3 regions of the Gilvimarinus sp. F26214L genome follow, and region 1 is predicted to be linked to each of the others. Evidence: predicted binding sites of a transcription regulator. Region 1 holds the regulator's gene; each other region holds the start of a gene.
The links. The regulator PhoB, encoded in region 1, activates phosphate uptake and scavenging genes when phosphate is short. The targets are predictions, from matches to a motif close to TGTCATAAANNTGTAACA.
Positions count from the first base shown of each region.

Region 1 (2,269 bases):
GCCACGTCGGGAGCCTGATCGGCCAGAGTTTCCAGGTAGCCCTTAAGAACGGTGAGGGGTGTGCGCAGCTCGTGGGATACGTTGGCCACAAAATCCCGGCGCACCTGTTCGAGGCGGTGCAGGCGCGTTACATCACGGATCATCACCAGGCGCTCGTCCTGGCCGTAACGGGTAATCTGAAACTGAAGGCGGCGGGCGTCGTCCTGGGGTGATGGAATGGTGATGGGTTCCCGATAGTTGCCGGCCTCGAAATAGGCAACAAACTGAGGATTACGGATGAAGTTGAGCAAAGCTTGATGGCGGTCACCGGGCTCGAAGGCCAGCAGTTCGGTGGCCGCTTCGTTCCACCAGTTCATGTTGCCCCGTTTGTCGAGCACGATCGCGGCATCGGGCAGGGCCGCGGTGGCTTCCTGAACCCAATCGAGAGTCGCCTTCAGCCGCGCTTTTTCCTTCTCCCGGCGTTTCTGCAAGTGGTAAAGGCGATCGAAAACTTCCCCCCAGAAGCCGCTCGCGTCCGGTGGCAAGCCCGGCTCGCGCTCGCGGATCCAGCGCTCCAGGCGATAGATCTGCCAAAGCGTCCAGGCCATGTAGAGGGCGCCGCCCGCAATCAGGGTCCAACTCAGGTAGCCGTTCAGCAACCCGAAGCCGATGCAGACGATGGTGATGATCAGTACCCGCCGGATTTCGGCGGCAAATCCCCGATACAAGCTGGTGACCTACATGTGAGGGACGCGTTTGCTCACGCGTCCAGTGGGATCTTGGTGGAAAACCGGTAACCGGCGCCGCGCACCGTTTGCACGTAGCGGTCATGGCCATCAAGGCTCAATGCCTTGCGCAGGCGACGGATGTGAACGTCCACAGTCCGCTCCTCGACGTACACGTTGCCGCCCCAGACGTGGTCAAGCAACTGGCTGCGAGTGTACACCCGTTCCTGGTGGGTAAGAAAAAACTGGAGCAGGCGGTATTCCGTGGGGCCGATTTGCACCGGCTGATCGTTAATGGTGACCCGGTGGCTGGCCGGATCCAGGCAGAGCCCTTCGACCCGCAGGGGCTCCGCTTCTTCCTCGGGTCCCGCGCGCCGCAGAACGGCCTTCAGGCGCGCCACCAGTTCACGGGGTGAGAAAGGTTTGGTGATGTAGTCATCGGCACCCACTTCCAGGCCCTGGATCTTGTTGTCTTCCTCACCCTTGGCAGTCAGCATGATGATGGGGGTGCGGGCGGTGACTTCGTCGCGCTTCAGGCGCCGGGCCAGTTCGATGCCGCTGGTTTGGGGCAGCATCCAGTCCAGCAAAATCAAGTCGGGATTTTCGTCGATAATCAGGCCGTGTGCCTGTTGCGCGTCCTCGGCTTCCAGGCAGCGATAGTCCGCCATCTCCAGCGCGACCCGTAACATGTCGCGGATGGGCGCTTCATCGTCGACGATCAGAATGGTTTTTTTGGCCATGAGTCTGGTGGTGTCCCCCGTACGTCTCTGGCACACCATTAAAGAGACAATCTGTTACAGCTTTATGACACGGCTCCGCCTGCGACCGTGTCGGCCAGCACGCCAACGAATACCGCCATGCCCACCCAGTTGTTGTTCATGAAGGCGCGAAAGCACTGCTGGCGGTCCCGGTTCCTGATCAAATACTGCTGATACGCAAAGAGCCCCGCCACAGCAATCAGACTGAGCTTATACAAGAGCCCAAGCTCGAAACGCGAGCCCATCACCAGCAAGGCGCCCAATGTCATCACCTGGAGCATGGCGGTAATGCTGCGGTCGTTCTCGCCAAAGAGGATGGCTGTGGATTTAATGCCTATTTTCAGATCGTCGGGCCGATCCACCATTCCGTAAAAGGTATCGTAGACCACCGTCCACAGCAGGTTGGCGATATAAATCACCCACACTTCGCTCGGCAGTTCGCCGGTCTGCGCCGCATAGGCCATGGGAATCGACCAGGAGAAGGCTGCGCCCAGCACTATCTGGGGCAGGTGGGTGTAGCGCTTGGCAAAGGGATAACAGAAGGCCAGCGCCAACCCGCCGAGGGATAGCTTTATGGTGAGGGCATTGGTCAGCAGCACCAGCAGAAAGGCCAGCAGGCACAGCCCCACGAAAATACCGATGGCTTCCTTCGAGGTCACCAACCCCTTGGCCATGGGCCGGTTGCGGGTGCGCTCCACGTGGCCGTCGAAGTTGCGGTCCGCAAAGTCGTTGATCACACAACCGGCGGCCCGCATCACAATGGTGCCGAGCACGAAGATCACCACCACCCCCCAGTGCGGACTACCC
Region 1 covers NZ_JBTIYG010000002.1:1,681-3,949, reverse strand. Annotated here, with positions in the region: gene phoR (phosphate regulon sensor histidine kinase PhoR) at 1-707, opposite strand, end outside; gene phoB (phosphate regulon transcriptional regulator PhoB) at 740-1,444, opposite strand; gene ubiA (4-hydroxybenzoate octaprenyltransferase) at 1,507-2,269, opposite strand, start outside.

Region 2 (2,269 bases), on a different contig from region 1:
AGCGCCCATCATCAGCACGCACAGGAGGCCCTGCCCCAGTCGCTCAGTCATCGATCTTCCCCTCGGCGTTCATTCGACGGAGTGCTCCGCCTAAAGCCGGAAAGTATGGCCTTTTGCGCCTGGGATGTGAAGGGTGAAGGGCGTGGGATGGTACCTGGGCCGCGAAGAGAGTGGGTGCGATCTTCGAGATGGTGTTGGGTTACGCTGCGCTAACCCAACCTACGTATGGAGGGGTGTGGGGGGGGTAGGTTGGGTTAGGCCGGAGGCCGTAACCCAACATTGCTCACGCTCTAGAAGACGAACTGAACGCGCGCGCGCAACTCATCGCCTTCGAAGTCGGTGCTGTCTTCCTCACCGGTCATGTAGCTGAGTCCCAGGCGGACGTTGTTGTTGGCATAGTAGTTAACGCCAAAGGTGGTCTGGTTGCCCTCTACGGTTGCCAGGCCCACGTCGGAGTATCGGCCATCGCCGTCCTCATAGCGCAGAATCACTTCCCAGGCGCCGCTGGCTGCGGCCGGCTTGACCCGCTTGAATACACCGTCCCGGTAGGGTCGGGTTTCACCGGTGATGATCCAGCCGGCCTGCAGGTAATAACCGTCACGATCCACGTCGCCGAAGTCGCCACTTACTTCAGAGTCGAAGTATTCGGCCTGGGCGTGAAAGGGACCGGTCGTCAGACCCAGTTCCAGGTTGTAGGCTTCCACGTCCTCGGTGGTGGTCGGGACGTTGTCTACGTCTGCGTCACGGGTGGTAAAGCCGGCGCCCAGATGGAGCACCATGTCGTCGGACAGGATCGGCGCGAAGGTTGCGCGCCCGGTGAACGCGGTATCGCCGAAGTCGTTACTGCCATTCCCGTCGGCTTCGAACACGCCCACGCCGTAGGTCCAGTTGGCCCCCTTACCATGCAACTGAACGCCGCCGCTGCGGCCAGGAGTGTACAGCTCGCTCATGGCCGAACGTTCCAGCGCTGAGGTATCGTTGCCGCTGGTCAATGTCTCCAGGCCGAAGGGTTCCTTCTGCTTGCCCACGGTGATGTTGGCCAGATTGCCAAAGCCGGTATAGCGAACGTACAGGTCTTCCGCATCGCCACCGCTGGCACCCTCGTTTTCGGCGATATTGAACTGGGCCTTGTAGGTCCAGTCCCCGTAGTGCCCCTGAACAAACAGGCGTGCCCGGCGGACATCCAGGTCATCGTTGTCGATGCCGTAGTCTTCAGCTTCCGTCGCGTCGTAGTCCCATTGGATACGGCCACCCAACTGCACCGAGGCCTGGCCATCAGAGGTGGCGGCTTTCAAACCACCATTGGTGCTGAGTTCAATATCCGAACCCTCGGTGGTGACAGTGCCCGCCTGTGCGGTAGTCGCGACAGCGGCAATAGCCAGAGGCAGCAGTGCTTTTTTCATCTCTTCTTTCTCCTGATTAACACGATATGGATCGAACGAATTTTCGGCCCGATTTAACGCAGCCTTAATATTTGGACCCGGCGTGGCGATTACACGCTTTGGCTGGTCGCCCGAGCAGTTCAGGCGCAAATTTTCGGTGCGGAGTATTGCAGCTTTATTACATTTTTAACAGAACAGCCACAAAAGAGACTTTTATCTGCAAATTAATTGTCATTTTTTGTGTGGTGTTAAAAGGGTTCGCCCCGCTCGTACGCTCGCGAAGAAAAAAGATGAAGGAAGGTCGTACAATTCTCAGGCAGCGTGGGCGAGCCCGTTTTCGAGGTTCTGCATCCAGTCGAGCAACTGGGTAAAGTGATCGTCACAGGACTGGGGATGCAGCAGCAGTTCACGGCGGGAGTAGTTGCGCAGATTGCCCCCCTGCTTCCCCACCCCCATCAGGCGCGCGTCGTGGTCAGGCAACTCGGCGAGCCAGCGGCGGGTGTCGGCGATGTTGCCCCACTGGCCCTTTTGCAGGCTGGCGAAATAAAGACTGGGTGGCAGGGACGCACTCTGGAGGGCCTCGGCATAATCCTGGCCCTGGGAATCACTCCAGGAATCGGATTGCCAACGGGACCAGTCACGCAACACTGGCAGCGATTCCCGACACCGGGATTTTCCCGCTAAAAGAGCGGGGCAGACGTAACCGCGCAACGAAGCCAGGGGGCGGACCAGGGGTGAGCGGAGCGCCGGATTGCGGGTGGGCGAACGGCGGGCAGCGGAAAAATGCACCATGCCCAGAACGCGCTCCCGGTCCTCGTGGCGAAGCCAGGCCACCATCAGCAGCAGACTGCCAAGCCCGTGCCCCAGCCAGAAGGCGTTGGCCCCGG
Region 2 covers NZ_JBTIYG010000010.1:89,943-92,211, forward strand. Annotated here, with positions in the region: gene ACURWW_RS12530 (MlaA family lipoprotein) at 1-12, opposite strand, end outside; gene ACURWW_RS12535 (OprO/OprP family phosphate-selective porin) at 291-1,403, opposite strand; gene ACURWW_RS12540 (serine aminopeptidase domain-containing protein) at 1,695-2,269, opposite strand, start outside.
Region 2: ACURWW_RS12535 (OprO/OprP family phosphate-selective porin) is a predicted target of PhoB. The motif match lies at 1,548-1,565, and genes of this name have one in related genera.

Region 3 (2,269 bases), on a different contig from region 1:
CGTGTGCCATCGGGACTGAACGCCGGACCACAGATTTCCGAACCCCGTTGACCAATTACATTGACTAACTCAAAGGGCTTTACCTCGGGCCCGACAACGACCAGACGCATCTCAGCACCATCTTCTGCCACCAGGATGTCGCCCCCGGCCGACACGGTCAGGTTGTCCACATCGTCAATCCCGGGGTTGAAGGCTTGGTGTGTCTGTTTGTCGTAGACCAGATCCAGCGTGCTTGCGAGAGTGTCCAGAGCCCACACGCGGTTGTCGCCCTTGGTGGTGAAGTACACGAAGCCTTCGTGATACCAGCAACCTTCTCCGCCGTTGAACACCTCGGCTTCGGCGACCTGTTTTCGCGTAGGTAACTCCAGGCGGGATTGCTCCCCGTTCAGGCGCGGCATCGGATTCGGCACCGGCACCCAGCGGACGGCTCGTGTTTCGGCCGGAACATTGCCTTCAACCACCGCCACCTCAAGCCGCCCCCGGCTAAGGTCTGCCCGTCCATTGCGAGGGTAGTGGGCCGGAACGAAACGGTAGAAGTTGCCATCCGGGGTATCTTCGGTGAGATAGATGGCGCCACCGACCGGGTCAACGGCCGCCGCCTCGTGCTTGAAAACGCCCAGCGCCGGAAGCGGGACAGCCAGCCGGCTTCCGTCCGGGTAACACTCATAAACAAGACCTTCGTCGATCTCCTCACAGGTCAACCAGGTGCCCCAGGGGGTGGGGCCGCCTGCGCAGTTGTTTGTTGTGCCGCTGCAAACGGCGAAAGCATCAATCACCTCGCCTGCGGCATTGAAGCGCAGCGCGCCGACTCCTCCCTGGCGCCAGGCGTTGATTTCGGAATTGGAGACATAGACCCACCCGCCGTCGTCCATTGGGAAGGTCGCTCCCCCGTCGGGCATGCCGTGCCAGATGTAATCGGACCCGGGGAAGGGCCGCTGTCCAGTCCGGGCGACTTCGCGTACCCGAAATCCTTCGGGAATCCGCATTCTGGTCGCCGAATCATTGTCCACCGCTACTTCCACCAGTGTCCCGGACAACCGGGGAATGTTGCTGACCCGCTTCTTCAAGGTCAGCGGCCGGGCAGCGCGCGGCGAACCTTGGCCTTGACCAGCCCAGAGACCGGGGCCAATGGCCAGCACACCCGATGCAACCAAACCCTGCTGTAAAAATCTTCGACGGCCCGTGTTTATCCTGCCGTTTTCTTCGGCCATTGAGAGTACCCCTAATTCCAGGCGCAGTTCCGGTAGCTGCTGCGCGGGAGTGAACTGTCCGGACCCACAGTATCCCCACCGAGAATGACGTTTCAATGACGTGCGTATTACCTTCGTATGACACCCGGGTCTGACTGAAACAAAGACGTCATCGGACCTTCACCGGAGTGCAACCTCACGGTCACACAGGGCAATTAGGGTGACGCACAAATCATTGTTTCAGGGCGGGTCGCCTCCGGTCGCCCGACGGGAAAGGAGATGTGCGTTCATGAGTTTCGTTCGAGCTTCGCGTTTAAGAATTCTGTGTCTCATACATATGTTTGCGCTTTGCACAGCAACTGTACATGCGCAACCCTCTGGCAGCATTAGTGGAAAAGTAACCGATGCAACTGGCGAGTTCAGTTTTTCCGACGCGGTTATCCGTATCGAAGGGCAGCGCATTAGCACCGTAAGCGGCCGGGATGGTGGCTTCCGCATAGCTAATGTGGCCGCAGGCGAGTACACCCTCGTGGCTGAATACGCCGGCGCAATGCCCGAACGTGTTCAGGTGAGCGTTATGCCGGGTCAGGAAAGCGATGTGCAAATCCGCATCGGGGGCGGCACCGCGACTGATGGCACCCAACTGCGCGGTCTGCTGGTAGACAGCCAGGTCGCCGGACAGGCTGCGGCGATCAATCGGCGCCAGCGGTCCGAAGCGCTGATCGATGTCATTTCATCGGACTCTGTTGGCAACTTCCCGGACCAGAATGTCGCCGAAGCCCTGCAAAGGGCCCCCGGTCTTTCCGTTCAGCGCGATCAGGGGGAAGGGCGCTTCGTGGTCATCCGGGGTATCGATCCGAATTTCAACTCCACCACCATCAACGGCATGCGGGTTCCCGCCCCCGAAGCGGGCTCGCGGGCAGTGAACCTGGATGTGATCTCGTCGGACCTGGTGGAATCCGTGGAAATCAACAAAAGCATCACTCCGGATATGGACGGCGATGCGGTGGGCGGCAACATCGAAGTGAAGACCTTGACCGCGTTCGACCTGGGCGAGCGTAGCTTCAGCACCACTGTTG
Region 3 covers NZ_JBTIYG010000008.1:157,416-159,684, forward strand. Annotated here, with positions in the region: gene ACURWW_RS11020 (alkaline phosphatase PhoX) at 1-1,211, opposite strand, end outside; gene ACURWW_RS11025 (TonB-dependent receptor) at 1,480-2,269, shown strand, end outside.
Region 3: ACURWW_RS11020 (alkaline phosphatase PhoX) is a predicted target of PhoB. The motif match lies at 1,317-1,334, and genes of this name have one in related genera.